DNA from 3 places in the Streptomyces sp. NPDC094143 genome. Region 2 is predicted to be linked to each of the others. Evidence: riboswitches for the same ligand, from Rfam matches in the RefSeq annotation. Region 2 holds a riboswitch; each other region holds the start of a gene.
What was found. Region 2 has a riboswitch for cobalamin ahead of ABTZ58_RS38995 (GHMP family kinase ATP-binding protein). Riboswitches for the same ligand answer to the same signal wherever they lie in the genome.
Positions count from the first base shown of each region.

Region 1: linked by a shared signal. The riboswitch ahead of ABTZ58_RS21410 (ABC transporter substrate-binding protein) and the one ahead of ABTZ58_RS38995 (GHMP family kinase ATP-binding protein) in region 2 are both predicted to bind cobalamin.
Region 3: linked by a shared signal. The riboswitch ahead of ABTZ58_RS22915 (cobalamin biosynthesis protein) and the one ahead of ABTZ58_RS38995 (GHMP family kinase ATP-binding protein) in region 2 are both predicted to bind cobalamin.

Region 1 covers NZ_JBEOTZ010000016.1:109,711-114,507, forward strand. Annotated here, with positions in the region: gene ABTZ58_RS21405 (FecCD family ABC transporter permease) at 1-856, opposite strand, end outside; gene ABTZ58_RS21410 (ABC transporter substrate-binding protein) at 853-1,872, opposite strand; cobalamin riboswitch at 1,943-2,132, opposite strand; gene ABTZ58_RS21415 (CoA-binding protein) at 2,215-2,625, shown strand; partial or broken gene ABTZ58_RS21420 (4-hydroxybenzoate 3-monooxygenase) at 2,855-4,036, shown strand; gene ABTZ58_RS21425 (ArsR/SmtB family transcription factor) at 4,038-4,397, opposite strand; gene ABTZ58_RS21430 (cation diffusion facilitator family transporter) at 4,460-4,797, shown strand, end outside.
Region 2 covers NZ_JBEOTZ010000079.1:1,202-5,998, forward strand. Annotated here, with positions in the region: gene ABTZ58_RS38975 (hypothetical protein) at 1-382, opposite strand, end outside; gene ABTZ58_RS38980 (hypothetical protein) at 395-781, opposite strand; partial or broken gene ABTZ58_RS38985 (IS481 family transposase) at 840-941, opposite strand; gene ABTZ58_RS38990 (ferric reductase-like transmembrane domain-containing protein) at 1,194-2,198, opposite strand; cobalamin riboswitch at 2,412-2,655, shown strand; gene ABTZ58_RS38995 (GHMP family kinase ATP-binding protein) at 2,712-3,575, shown strand; gene ABTZ58_RS39000 (cysteine synthase family protein) at 3,572-4,591, shown strand; gene ABTZ58_RS39005 (ATP-grasp domain-containing protein) at 4,588-4,797, shown strand, end outside.
Region 3 covers NZ_JBEOTZ010000018.1:55,602-60,398, reverse strand. Annotated here, with positions in the region: gene cobN (cobaltochelatase subunit CobN) at 1-346, opposite strand, end outside; gene ABTZ58_RS22920 (cobyric acid synthase) at 343-1,851, opposite strand; gene ABTZ58_RS22915 (cobalamin biosynthesis protein) at 1,848-2,789, opposite strand; cobalamin riboswitch at 2,893-3,031, opposite strand; gene ABTZ58_RS22910 (hypothetical protein) at 3,164-3,385, opposite strand; gene ABTZ58_RS22905 (inorganic phosphate transporter) at 3,418-4,668, opposite strand.

The sequences.
Region 1 (4,797 bases), on a different contig from region 2:
CGGCGTGCGGCAGGACCAGCCCGACGAAGCCGATCGCCCCGGCCGAGCTGACCAGCGCCGCCGTGAGCAGGGCCGTGACGCACAGCAGCACCAGGCGGGTGCGGGCCACGGACACCCCGAGCGCGGCCGCCGCGTCCCGCCCGAAGGCGAAGGCGTCGAGGGTACGGGCGTACGCGAGGCACACCACCAGGGCCACGGCCAGCACGGCCAGGCACAGCCACACGTCGGTCCAGCCGACGCCGCCGAGGGAGCCGAGGAGCCAGAACAGCACACCCCGGGTCGTCTCGGCGTCGGCGGAGGTCATCACCACGAAGGACGTGAGCGCCGAGAACAGCTGCATGGCGGCGACCCCGGCGAGGACCACCCGGTCGGTGGTGCCGCCCAGGGTGTGGCTGAGCAGCAGGACCAGCGCGAAGGAGACCAGGGCCCCGAGGAAGGCGCCCGCGGAGACGGAGACGGCGCCGCCGCCCGCGCCGAGCACGACCACGAGCACCGCGCCGGTGGAGGCGCCCGAGGAGACCCCCAGCACGAAGGGGTCGGCGAGCGGGTTGCGCAGCAGCGACTGCATCACCGCCCCGCACACGGCGAGTCCGGCCCCGCACACGGCGGCGAGCAGGGTGCGCGGCAGCCGCAGCTGCCAGACGATGCCGGCCCGGATCGGCGTCAGGTCCGAGTCGCCGAGGCCGAGATGGGCGGCCACCACGGACCACACGTCACCGACCCCGATGTCGGCGGGGCCGATGGTGATGGCGACGGCGAGGGAGGCGGCGAGCGCGACGACCCCGGCTGCTCCCAGCGCGAGCCCGGTCCGGCGGTGGGGCCGGACCCCGGCGTCCGCGAGACCCTTGGCGGTCACTTCACCAGCCCGAAGCGGCGCAGCCCGGCGGCGACCTGCTCCACGCCCTCGACCGTGCGGATGGTCGGGTTCATGGCCTGCCCGCTGAGCAGCACGTACCGCTTGTGCCGGACCGCGTCCATGTTCTTCGTGGCCGGGTTGGACTCCAGGAAGGCGATCTTCTTCGCGGCCGACTCGGCGGTCTGCGACTTGCGGGTCAGATCGCCGATGACGAGGACGTCGGGGTCGCGGTCGGCGACCGTCTCCCAGTTGATCTGCGGCCACTCCTCGTGCGTGTCGTCGAAGACGTTCTTCGCGCCGAGGGAGCGGGTGATGATGCCGGGCGCACCGCAGCAGCCCGCCATGTAGGGCGACTCGGAGTTGGCGAACCAGTACAGGAGGGTGACGTCGGAGGCGTCGACGCCCGCGGTGGCCTTGGCCATGCGCTGCCGGAGGGAGGCCACCAGGGCGTCACCGCGCTCCTTCACCCCGAAGACCGCCGCGAGGTCCCGCACTTCGCCGTAGACGGCGTCCATGCCGAGCGCCTTGGTGCGAGCGCCGTCGCCGCCGCCGGAGTTGTCCTCCCCGGCGCAGTCGGCCGGGGAGACGTACGTGGGCACGCCGAGCTTCTCGAACTGTTCGCGGGTGGCGACTCCGCCCTGGCCGAGGGTGGAGACGAAGGAGGCGGTGACGAAGTCCGGGCCGGCGTCCAGGACCCGTTCGAAGGAGGGGTTGCCGTCGGCGATGCGCGGCACCGTCGCGTCGGCCTTCTCCAGCCCCTTCATCACGGGGTCGGTCCAGGTGGCGGTGCCCGCGAGGCGGTCGGCGAGGCCGAGGGAGAGCAGGATCTCCGTGGTGCCCTGGTTGAGGGAGACGGCGTGCCGGGGCGGGGCCTGGACGCGTACCTCGTGGCCGCAGTTGACGAGGGTGACGGCGGCGGCCTTCGCGTCGGCGGGCCTCGCGTCGCCACAGCCGGTCAGGAGGAGGGAGCCGGCCGCGAGCAGCACGGCGGCACGGGCGGGTGGGGCGAGGGGCACGGGAACCAGTCCTCAGTCGTCGAGGGCCCGATCGCGGAGCCCGGTCGTACGGTGCTCCCCCGCCGCGCACCGGCCGCGGGGGCCGCCAGCAGGTCTTCGGACTCGGGTTCACCCGGATCGGAGCGCCTTCCCGGACGTCCGTGCAGGAGTCCAGTGGCCGAGGCCCCGCCCGTCCCCCTCACCGCTGCGCGTCAGTTCCGGATTTCCACCGGATTCCCTGACCCACGTACATGGGTTCGACTGGCCTCGGCAAGCTATCACGGCGGCTTCCGGGGAATCACCGCGCGCCCCGCGTCGTTGCCCGGACAGCAGTTCAGCCACGACGTTCCGAGGAGGCCGCCGGTGTACGGCGACGAGGCAACGGTCCGCAGGATTCTCAACGACCTCGGCGACACCTGGGCCGTGGTGGGCCTGTCGTCGAACCGGCAGCGCGCGGCGTACGGCGTCGCGGCCGTGCTCCAGCGCTTCGGCAAGCGAGTCGTGCCGGTACACCCGAAGGCCGAGACGGTGCACGGCGAGCAGGGGTACGCGAGCCTGGCGGACATCCCCTTCGGCGTGGACGTCGTGGACGTCTTCGTCAACAGCGAGCTGGCCGGAGCCGTCGCGGACGAGGCGGTCGCCAAGGGCGCGAAGGGCGTCTGGTTCCAGCTGGGCGTCGTCGACGAGGCGGCGTACGAGCGGACCCGCGCCGCGGGCCTGGAGATGGTGATGGACCGCTGCCCGGCGATCGAGATCCCACGACTCGGGCGGTGACCGCGTCTCGGATGGCGACCGCGTCTCGGATGGCGACCGCACACGGACGATGACCCCGCTCGGGCGATGACCGCAACCCGGGCCGGTGACCGTCACGGCTCCCCGTCGCCGGGCGGGGAAGCGGTGCCCCCCGTCCGGCCGTCGCGCGGGTGCCCGCGCGCTGACACCGGCTCCATAATGAGCGGCATGGCCTACCCCCCCGCCGCCCGTCAACTCCGGCGCCCCGCAACGCTTCCCGGTCGTCGTCGTGGGCGCCGGACCCGCCGGTCTGACCGTCGGCAACATCCTGCGCGCCGCCGGGGTGGACTGCCTGGTGCTGGAGACCGAGACCCGGGAGTTCATCGAACAGCGGCCCCGGGCCGGGGTCATCGAGGAATGGGCCGTACGGGGCCTGGAGAAGCGTGGCCTCGCCCGCAACCTGCTGGACCGGGCGGAGCTGCACACCGCGTGCGAGTTCCGCTTCGACGGGGAGCGCTACCGCTTCTCCTACGGCGAGCTGACGGGCAGCCATCACTTCGTCTACCCGCAGCCGCTGCTGGTGACGGACCTGGTCCGCGAGTACGCCGACGTGCGCGGCGGCCGGATCCGCTTCGGCGTCCGGGACGTACGGCTCCACGACCTCGACTCCGACCGGCCCTCGGTGTCCTACGTCTGCCCAGACACGGGTGAACGGCAGGTCGTGCGGACCGAGTTCGTCGCCGGGTGCGACGGGGCCCGCGGGGTGAGCAGGGCGTCCCTGCCGCCGGAGCGGGTGCGCATCGCCCGGCACGACTACGGCATCGGCTGGCTGGCGCTGCTCGCCGAGGCTCCGCCGTCCGCGGACTGCGTGCTGTTCGGCTGTCACGCCCGGGGGTTCGCGGGCCAGATGCCGCGCAGCCCGGAGGTGACCCGCTACTACCTGCAGTGCCCGCCGGGCGACGACCCGGAGAACTGGCCGCACGAGCGGGTCTGGGCGGAGCTGCGGGAGCGGCTCGGGGCGTCCGGTGCGCCGCCGCCGGCGGAGGGACGGCTGATCGAGAAGCGTGTGCTGGACATGCACGACTACGTGGTCGAGCCGATGGTGCACGGCCGGCTCTTCCTCGCCGGTGACGCGGCCCACCTGGTCGCCCCCATCGCCGCCAAGGGCATGAACCTCGCCCTGCACGACGCCTTCCTGCTGGGTGACGCCCTCGTGGACCAGCTGGCCCGCGGCGAGGACGGCGGCCTGGCCGGCTACGCCCAGGCGTGTCTGGGGCGCGTGTGGGACTACCAGGAGTTCTCGCAGTGGCTTTCCGAGGTGTACCACGGCACGGCGGCGGGCGATCCGTTCCGCGCGGGCACCACGCTGGCCCGGCTGCGCCGCCTGTTCACCTCGCCCGCGGCGGCGGCCGCCTTCGCCGAGCAGTATCTGGGGACGGCCGCGCGGTACTGACTCAGTCGTGCGGGGGGTGGTCGCCGATCCGGTGGTCGGCCACGTTCAGCGCCTCGTCCACGAGCCGGCGCAGGTGGCCGTCGCGGAGTGAGTAGACGACCCGGCGGCCTTCCTTCCGGGTATCCACCAGGCCCGCGAGGCGCAGTCGGGCCAGGTGCTGGCTGACGGCGGGGCGGGCCGCCCCGCAGGCCTGGGTGAGGGTCGTGACGTCGGCCTCTCCCCCGGTCAGGGCGTGCAGCAGGGCGAGCCGGGTCCGGTCACCGAGCAGCGCGAGGAGTTCGGCGGCGAGCGCGAACTGCTCCTCGCCGGGACTGCGCGGATGCGCATCGTGCGCAGGTGACAGGTGCATGCGTGCGCTCATACGCACATAATGGCGCCAGGGACGCGCGCGCGTCCACCCGCCCGCACCGGAAGGGAACCCCCGTGAGCGACCGGCACGAGCACTCCCACCCCCACGCACACGCACACCCCCACGCACACGCATACGACCACGGCCGTTCGCGAGGCCGTCGGCACCGCCTGCGCCATCGTCTGGCGCACCTGCTCACCCCGCACTCCCACGAGACGGCCGACAAGGTCGACTCCGCCCTGGAGTCCTCGGCACGTGGGATGCGGGCGCTGTGGGTCTCGCTCGCGGTGCTCGGCGCGACGGCGCTGGCCCAGGCGTTCGTGGTGGCCGCCTCCGGTTCGGTGGCACTGCTCGGGGACACGGTGCACAACACCGCGGACGCGCTGACCGCCGTGCCGCTCGGCATCGCCTT
Region 2 (4,797 bases):
GCGGCACCGAGCCGCGCTGCACGGCGCCGGGCCCGGTTCGCCCCAGACCTTGTGGAGCGCCGCGCTCAGCTTGTCGTTCATCGCCTCGCCGAGCCCGGAACCCGTCGGGTACCTCGCGTGTGTCCTGGACGGCGATCACGGTGCCGTTGCGGGTGCCGGTCCACCCGATGGTGGTGACCTTCCAGCGGAGCTGTTTGGCCGCCTTGCGCATCGCGGCCCGGATCAGCTCCACCCCGCCCAGCGCGATGGCTTCCTCATCGCCGAAGTCCACCTGGTAGTAGCCGCCGTACCCGCCGGCGTCCTGCGGGCAGGCCCGGCGCAGTAGGTGAATGAGGGCATCGGCCATGGCGGTGCAGCGCGGGTCCTTCGCGTACGACGGCACCAGAGGGTTCCTTCAGCGCGGGGCTGGCAGGTGGGGCAGCAGCGTGGTGAGATCCCTGCGGACGCGTGCGGCCAGGACGGCCGGGTCGTTCGCGGCCCACTGATGGGCCATGCCGACCGTGTCGGCTCCCTTGGCTCGCGAAGAGTTCTTGTCGGGCAAGGCGCCGCCGGTCACCCGGGCGGTGAAGGTCGCAGGTCCCGGCGGGCGCGGCAGGAACAGCAGTGGCTGGTGCGGGGTGGCATCGAAGTGCCCGAGCCGGGCGGCGGGCTCTTCGTCGAACAACTGCGGCTCGGTCCACAGCCCGACGCTGACCACCAGCCACGTATGGGGCCGGTCCGGGTCGTTGCACAGCCACAAGTCGAACGTGCCAACGATCGCCCTCTCCTCCCACTTCCACACCTTGGCCCTCGGCTTCGTAGCGTCGGCGCCAGGTGTAGAAGCACTGGCGGCTGATGCCGTAGTGGCGGCAGGTGGCGGCGACGTTGCCGCTCACCTCTTCCGCGTGACGCAGTACTGCGAGCCGATGGCGGGCGCGTCTTGCGAGCTCGCGTTCAGTCATGGGGGTCTCCTAGGGACGGGAGACCCACCTGTCAACAACGTCCGTCAGTTTTAGACCTAGCCGCACGCCCGGCGGAGGGTTGCTGCGCATCGACCAAGTTGGCCTGGTCGCACGCGCGTTCAGGCATGCCGAAAATGCGCATGGGCGCTGCCGTGCCGCAGCAGCCGTCCCGGCACACAGCGATCCAGCACGGCCTCAGCACGTCCCCGCCTTCGGGTACCCGTACGAGCCTTCCCGGTCGGCGGCCGGGGATCAATCGGACTCCTGTGCGTGCGGGCTCGTCGTGGGCGGTTCGGCCGGGCGTTCCCTGCCGCCGTCTCGGCCCGACGCCACGACGAGGACGAGCCCCACCACGACGGCCACGGCGGCCACACGGCCAGCGGCCCGCGCCCCCCAGCCCGGCATCGCCCGGACGGACAGCGGTCCGCCCTCCCGGCGTCTTGGCGCGCCCAGCCGTTCGGCCCGCCGGGCGGGTCTCAGCAGGCGCAGCAACAGCATGACGGCGACGGGGAGTTGCAGCAGCCACAGGACGGTGCGCGGCCATTCGCCGTACCAGACGTTGGTGCCGTACAGCAGGGTGTGCCACACGCTCAGCACGTAGACGACGATGACGAAGCGGTGCAGTCGGCGCCAGGTGTTGGCGCCGATGCGGTGGCGGATGTAGAACAACAGGCCCAATGGGATGGCCAGATACAGAGCGCCCTGGCCGAGCGGGATGGCGATCCTGCCGGTTCCGGAGTCGTACCAACCGGGCACGAACGTGTCCGCGAATCCCGCCCACAGCCGCTGGACCCATCCCAGTTGAGCCTCATAGCGCACGAGTTCCGCCGCGAACATCAGCGCGTGCGCGAACATCAGGGCCATCGTGGTCAGGCTGGTGGTGCGGTGCCAGCGTTCCAGCACCTGCCGGGGCACCGGCAGCCGGGTGGGGCGCGGCCCCGACAGCAGCAGGCCCAGCATGACCGTGCCCCAGGCCCACAGCAGGCCAGACCAGCCGAATGCCTGGCTGAGCAGGTACATCCAGTAGGTGCCGGCGTCGTTCATGAACGGCATGACGGCGACCGTCGCCGAGTCACCCGACTCCATGCGGGCGTACAGGAACGCGAAGACCGCCACCGTGACCAGCACAGCCGCGCTCGCGTCGGGGAGTGCCGCGCGCAGGTCGGATCGCAGGACGACGCGCTCGGGCGGGCGCTTGTCACGGGCGGGCGGCGGGTTTGTCGTGCCGCTGTCCTCCGGCGTCGTCTCTGGCAGCATCCTGGGCCTTCCGGGCGCGGTCCTCCGCGGGGAGGTGGGGTGACGTCGACGCACCAGTGTGACGAGCGGGGCCGGGATTACCGAGGGCACATCCAGCCAGAGTCGCTCCCCGGGCCGGCCGGATCGTCTCAAGGTTCTCCGGCGCCGCCACCCGACCGACCGCATCCGGACAACTACGGACGCGCCCTCTGCCGCAGCAGCGGGAGCCGCCCTACGCTGATGTCCGCAGTCGGTTCGAGCCTCCCGGCGTCAGGATCCGGTGGCGCGGCGCAAGAGGGAACCCGGTGGGAATCCGGGACTGTCCCGCAGCGGTGAGTGGGAACGACAGCCGTCAACAGCACTGGGCCCGAGTCGTGCGGGGACCGGGGAAGCGACGGCCGGTAGGTGCCCACCGGTGACCGGTGTCCCCGGTGAGCGAGCCCACGAGTCCGAAGACCTGCCACTGCGCCCGTAGGCGATCTGCGGGCTGTGCATGGTGACCTCGAGGACCGGGTCGGCGGCAAGGGAGGGTTCGTGACGGGCCGTACCGTGTCCGGCGTCTGCCACGGCACGCTGGGCGAGCTGTACCAGGGCCCGCTACGGGCGGGCACGGAGCCGGACATCGCCATCGTGTCGTTCCCCGTGGACCGCCACTCGTGGACATACTTCGCTGAAGGGACCGAGCCGCCGGACGCGCCGCCTCTCGGTGAGAAGGCCGCCCTCGCGGCCCGGCTCTTTCTGGAACACTTCGGGCTCACGCTGCCGCCGGGCCGCTGGAGGGCCCACTCCGACCTGCGGGTGGGCGTGGGGATGGCGAGTTCAACCGCCGACATCGTTGCCACCCTGCGCTGCCTGTTCCGGCTCTTCGCGTTGCCCTACGACATGGACGTGGTCCTGGGCATTCTGGCGGCGGTCGAGCGGGCCGACAGCGTCTTCCTCGACGAGTTCGCGCTGTACCTCAGTGGCCGGCACCGGGTGGTGCGGCGCCTGGGCACGGACATCGGCTTCCACACGGCGTACATCAGCGAACCCGGGACGGTGGACACCACCGCCGTCACCGACCTGCTGCTGGCGCACTACCGGCGGCACGGGGAGGAGTACGAGCGGTGCCTGACCGACCTGCTGAAGGGCTTCGCCTCCGGCGACCCGGCCGCCGTCGCCCGGGCGGCCACCGCCAGCGCGACCCTGTCGCAGAGCGTGCTGCCCAAGACGACGTTCGACAGCATGCTCGCCCACCAGGAGCGGTTCGGCGCCGACGGCATCTTCGTCGCCCACACCGGCTGCCTGATCGGCTACCTCTTCCCCGGCCGCCTGGACGCCGAACAGAAGTCCGACCTCTCCGCCTTCTTCCACTCGCTCGGCCACCAGTGTTCCTTCGCCCAAGGAGGCTACGGGTGATCCACCCCCACATCGCCGACGCCCTGAAGGTCCCCGATCTCGTCCGGCTCACCGACGGCCTCGTCCTGATCCGGTTCGAGTCGATGAAGATCTACTCCGCGCTCGCCGCCGTCCGCCACCTGCTGGAACGGGGCACGATCCGCCCGGGACAGACCCTGATCGACAGCTCCAGCGGCATCTACGCCTACGCCCTGGCGCTGGCCTGCCATCGATACGGCATGCGCTGTCACATCGTCGCGTCCACCACCGTGGACACCACCACCCGCGCCCAGCTGGAGATCCTCGGCGCCACCGTGGAACAGGTCCGCCCCTCCAAGAACCTCAAGCTGGACCAGGAACTGCGGGTGCGGCGGGTCAAGGAGATCCTCGCCGGCCAGCCCGACTGGCACTGGATGCGCCAGTACCACGACGACGTCCACTACCTCGGTTACCACGAGGTCGCCGACCGGATCACGGCCGCGTTCCCTCGGGCCGCGCTGACCGTCGTCGCAGGGGTGGGCTCGGGAGCCTCCACGGGCGGGCTCGTGGAGCGCCTGCGCGCCACCGACCCTTCGGTGCGCCTCGTCGGCGTCCAGCCGTTCGGCAGCGTCACGTTCGGCAGCCAGGACCACCACGACCCGGAGGCGATCATCGCCGGCATCGGGTCGTCGATCGTCTTCGACAACGTCCGTCACCACTTCTACGACACGGTGCACTGGCTGGACTTCACCCACGCCATGTCCGGCGCGATCGCCCTGCTGCGCGACCACGCCGTCTTCGCCGGGCTGTCCACCGGCGCCGGCTACCTGGCCGCGACGTACGAGGCCCGGCGTCATCCCGACCGGCTGCACCTGGTGGTCGGAGCCGACACCGGACACCGCTATGTCGAGCGGGTCTTCGCCCGCCACACGGAAGCCCTGGACCCCGCCGCACTGAAGCCGGCCGAGGTCCGTGCCCCCGAGGAGATGGTCATGCCCTGGTCCCGAATGGCGTGGCGGCGCAGCGCCTGCCCGGCCGGCTGGAAGGAGGCGGCATGACCATCGCCTGTCTGGAGTCACTCACCTTCGGCCTGGGACACCTGGTGCGCGCCGCCGAGACGCTCGGCGAACGCCTCACCCTGCTCACCCGCGACCGCGACTACTACTCCTATGAGTTGCAGCGGCTTCCGGCGGACGCCCTCGACGTCGTCGTCACCGACACCTTCAACGTGGAGGGGCTCACGGATCTGCTGCACCGCACACCG
Region 3 (4,797 bases), on a different contig from region 2:
GCTCGGTGAGGTTCTCCGGGCCGCCCTCCACGAGGTACTTCAGCGCCTCCGCGACGACCCCGGCGGGCACGGACGACTCGGCCATCAGCTCCGCGTCCGGCACTGTCTCGCCGCCCAGCAGCACGGTGGGGATCCCGGAGGCCCTCAGCGCGGCGAGCCCGTCCTCCCAGGCCCGCTTGCCGCCGAGCAGCCGCACCACGGCGATGTCCGCCCCGTGCAGCAGCGCCGGCAGCTCCTCGCGCACGTCCACGCGGGTCGGATTGCCGATCCGGTACGAGGCGCCCGTGGCGGCCCGGGCCGCCAGCAGGTCCGTGTCGGCGGTCGACAACAACAACACAGTGCTCATGCGGGTGCTCCCGGTGGGATGAAGGGCAGTCCTTGCGGCGCGCCGGACTCGATGAGCCGCCACAGCGCGTCGGTGTCCGCGTGCTGTTCGATGAGGTCGCCGAGCCGGTCGAGCTGCTCCTCGCGCAGCGCGGCGAACGAGGTGCCGGGAGCCGGCACGAAACGGCGGCCCGCGGCGGCCGCCACCTCGCGCAGGAACGCCCGCCGGAAGCCGTCCGACTCCAGTGAGCCGTGCCAGTGGGTGCCCCAGGTCTGGCCGACCCGGCAGCCGTCCAGGAAGGGTTCACCACCGGTGACGTCGGCGACCCCGTGGTGGATCTCGTAGCCCTCGACCCGCTCCCCGAGGGCCTCGCCCTCCGGCCGGGTGAGGGTCTTCTCGCGGGCGAACCGCACCCGCACGGGCAGGATGCCCAGCCCGTCGACCCGGCCCCGGCGGCTCTCCACGTCGTCCTCGATGTGCTCGCCGAGGATCTGGAAGCCGCCGCAGACGCCGAGCACCGGCCGCTGCTCGGCGGCCCTGCGCACCAGGGCGTCGGCGAGCCCCCGCTCGCGCAGCCAGTCCAGCGCGCGGACCGTCCCTCGGGTGCCGGGCACGATGACGAGGTCGGCGTCGGCCAGCTCCTCCGGCCGGTCCACGAACCGCACCACGACACCGGGTTCGGCGGCCAGCGCGTCGACGTCCGTGAAGTTGGACATGAGGGGGACCGCGCACACGGCGACACGCAGCACGTCCTGTCCGACGGGCGGCGCGACGACGGACTCGCGCACCGCACCGCGCAGGGACACCCGCAGCCCGTCCTCCTCGTCGATCCCGAGCCCGTGCCGGAAGGGCAGCACGCCGTACGTCCGCCGCCCCGTGAGGCCCTGGAGCATCTCCAGCCCGGGCTCCAGCAGGGAGACGTCCCCGCGGAACTTGTTGACCAGGAACCCGGCGACGCGCTCCTGGTCCTCGCGGGACAGCAGCGCCACCGTCCCGAAGAACGAGGCGAAGACACCGCCCCGGTCGATGTCGCCCACGACGAGCACCGGGAGCCCGGCGTTCCGGGCGATGCCCATGTTGACGATGTCGGTCCGCCGCAGGTTGATCTCGGCGGGAGAACCGGCCCCCTCACAGATCACCGCGTCATACGTGCCCCGCAACTGCTCCAGACAGTCCAGCACCGTCCCGAGCAGCTTCCGCTGCCGCCCGCCGTGGTAGCCGCGCGCGCTCATCTCGCCGACCGGCTTGCCCAGCAGCACGACCTGACTGCTCTGCTCGCCACCGGGCTTGAGCAGCACGGGGTTCATCAGCGCGGTCGGCTCGACCCGGCAGGCCTGTGCCTGCATGGCCTGCGCCCGCCCGATCTCGGCGCCCTCCCGCGTCACGAAGGAGTTCAGGGACATGTTCTGCGCCTTGAAGGGCGCGACCTTGACGCCCTGACGCACCAGCCACCGGCAGATCCCGGCCGTCACGACGCTCTTGCCCGCGTCGGAGGTGGTCCCGGCGACGAGAAGCCCACCGCTCATGACGTACGCCCCTTCGTGATGTGGCGCGCGGCGACACAGACGCCGAGCGCGAGCCAGCCGACGCGGCGGGACAGCCGCACGGCCCGTTCGACGTCCCGGATGCCGACGCCCCGCCCCGCCTCGTTGAGCACGGGCCGGTGCTCCACCCGCCCGCCGTACGACAGGGTCCCGCCCAGCCGCACCCCGAGCGCCCCCGCGAACGAGGCCTCCACGGGGCCGGCGTTGGGGCTCGGGTGCTGCGCGGCGTCCGCCCGCCAGGCGCGCACGGCGCCGCGCGGATCCGGCCCGGCCAGCGTCGCCAGGACGGCCGTCAGCCGCGCCCCCGGCCACCCCATGACGTCGTCCAGCCGCGCGGAGGCCCACCCGAAGCGGCGGTAACGGGCCGACTTGTGCCCGACCATGGCGTCCAGGGTGTTGACGGCCCGGAACCCGAGCAGCCCCGGCACCCCGCCCAGGGCCCCCCACACCAGTGCCCCCACCACCGCGTCGGAGGTGTTCTCGGCGACGGACTCGACCACGGCCCGGGCAATGCCGTCGGCGTCCAGGGCCTGCGGGTCGCGTCCGCACAGATGCGGCAGCCGCGCCCGGGCCGCCTCGACGTCGCCCGCCTCCAGGGCACGTCCGATGGTCCGCGCCTCGCGCGCGAGTGAAGTCCCCCCGACGACGGCCCAGGTGGCGGCACCGGTGAGCGCGACGGAGGCGACGGCGGAGGACCGCACCGCACGCTGGGCGACAGCCCCCAGCGCGACGGCGCCTGACGCGCACACCCCGGCGTGCAGCGCGCCCCACCCGCGGTGGTCCCGCCACACCACTCGTTCCACGGCACCCGCGGCCCGCCCGAACGCGGCGACCGGATGCCCTCGGCGGGGGTCGCCGAGCAGCAGGTCACCGATCAGGCCGGCGGCGGCACCGTACGCGAAGACGCGACCGGCACCCATGGGGTCAGCCGCCCAACGGGGCAGGCAGGGGTGGGGTGCTGAACCTCGATCGGCAGCCGCGCATGGCGATACGTGTCCTCACTCAGGGTGTCCGCGCCCTGGTTCGACGTGACCGGCGGTGAGAGTTCCTGGCTCCCGGGGATGGCTACCCCGGTGACAGTGGCGGGACCGCGCCGGACTCGCACCGGCTTCCTCTCCTGCCGCCGTACTGGCCCCGGAAGTCCACCACGGGCGCGAACCGCCGTCAACTTGCCCTTGACCTGCGAGGGGAGAGTGTGGAGAACCCCACACCGTCCCTTTCGCACACACGACGACCGGGCGGCACGGGACCGAGGTCCCGTGCCGCCCGGCGGACACGATGTGCGGTCGGGCCGTCAGGCCACGATCAGGTAGATGCCGTACCCCACGGCCGCCGCGCACGCGGCGAAGCACGCGTAGGCGCCCGTCACCGCCAGGCCCGCGGACCCGCCCTGCGCCACCGCCCGTTCGCGGCGCGACAGACCGGTGATGCCGAGGGTGAACAGCCCCACGAGGGCCACGGTGACCACGAGGCTGACGCCGAAGACGGAGCCGAGCGCCGCCCAGTCGATCTTCATCTCTGCTTCTTCCTTGTAACCGGTGGGCGGGGTCAGACCGTGGTGGTCGTGGTGGGCGTCCGCTCGGCGGCCGCCTGGGCGGGGAACGTCGGGACGTCGCCGGCCGTGGGGCCCGCGGGCGGCGGCGTCACCGCGGCCATCGCCGCGGTCACCACGCCGGCCGGCTCCTCGTCGGCTTCGGCGCCGGCGTCGTTGACGTTGGTGTGGTCGACGACCTCACGCCGGGAGAGCTTCCAGATCGCCGCGGAGGAGGCGACGAGGAAGACGGCCACCACGGCGGTGCCCCAGTTCCCGAAGCCGGTGACGTACTCGGCGAGCGCGCCCACCAGGGCGGCCGCCGGCAGGGTCAGGCCCCAGGCGACGAACATCCGCGTCGCGGTCGACCAGCGGACGACACCGCCCTTGCGGCCGAGGCCCGCGCCCATCACCGCGCCGGACACGGAGTGGGTGGTGGAGAGGGAGAAGCCGAGGTGCGAGGAGGCCAGGATGACCGTGGCCGCGCTGGTCTGGGCGGCGAAGCCCTGCTGCGGCCGGAGGTCGGTCAGGCCCTTGCCCATGGTCCGGATGATGCGCCAGCCGCCCAGGTAGGTGCCGAGCGCGATCGCGATGCCCGCGGAGAGGATGACCCACATGGGCGGGTCGGAGTCGGGGGCGACGGCGCCGCCGGCGACCAGGGCCAGGGTGATGACACCCATCGTCTTCTGCGCGTCGTTGGTGCCGTGCGCCAGGGAGACCAGGCCCGCCGAGGCGATCTGGCCGGCCCGGTAGCCCTTCTCGGACGCCTTGCCGTCGGCCTTGCGGCCCAGCGAGTACGTCAGCCGCGTGGCCAGCATCGCCGCGACGCCCGCCACCAGCGGGGCGGCGACCGCCGGGATGAGCACCTTGGTCACCAGCACGTCGCCGTGCACCGCGCCGACGCCCGCCGAGGCGATCGTGGCGCCGATCAGACCGCCCATGAGGGCGTGCGAGGAACTGGACGGCAGGCCGACCAACCACGTCAGCAGGTTCCACAGGATCGCGCCGACCAGGGCGGCGAAGATGACTTCGGGACGGATGCCGGCCTCGTCGACGAGGCCCTTGGAGATCGTGTTGGCGACTTCGACGGACAGGAAGGCGCCGACCAGGTTCAGGACCGCGGACATGGCGACCGCGGCCTTCGGTCGCATGGCGCCCGTGGAAATGGTCGTGGCCATCGCGTTCGCGGTGTCGTGGAAACCGTTCGTGAAATCGAACGCGAGTGCGGTTACCACCACAATCGCGAGGATCAGCGAGAAGCTTTCCATTTACCCAGGCAATCGTTCGAGGTCATTGGCTGGACGAACGTAAGTAACCCGAGTGAACGGAAGATGAACTGGGAGGGGCGCATGGGTGTCCACAACGGGGGTTTGACGTTCCGCCCCGCTGTGAGACTC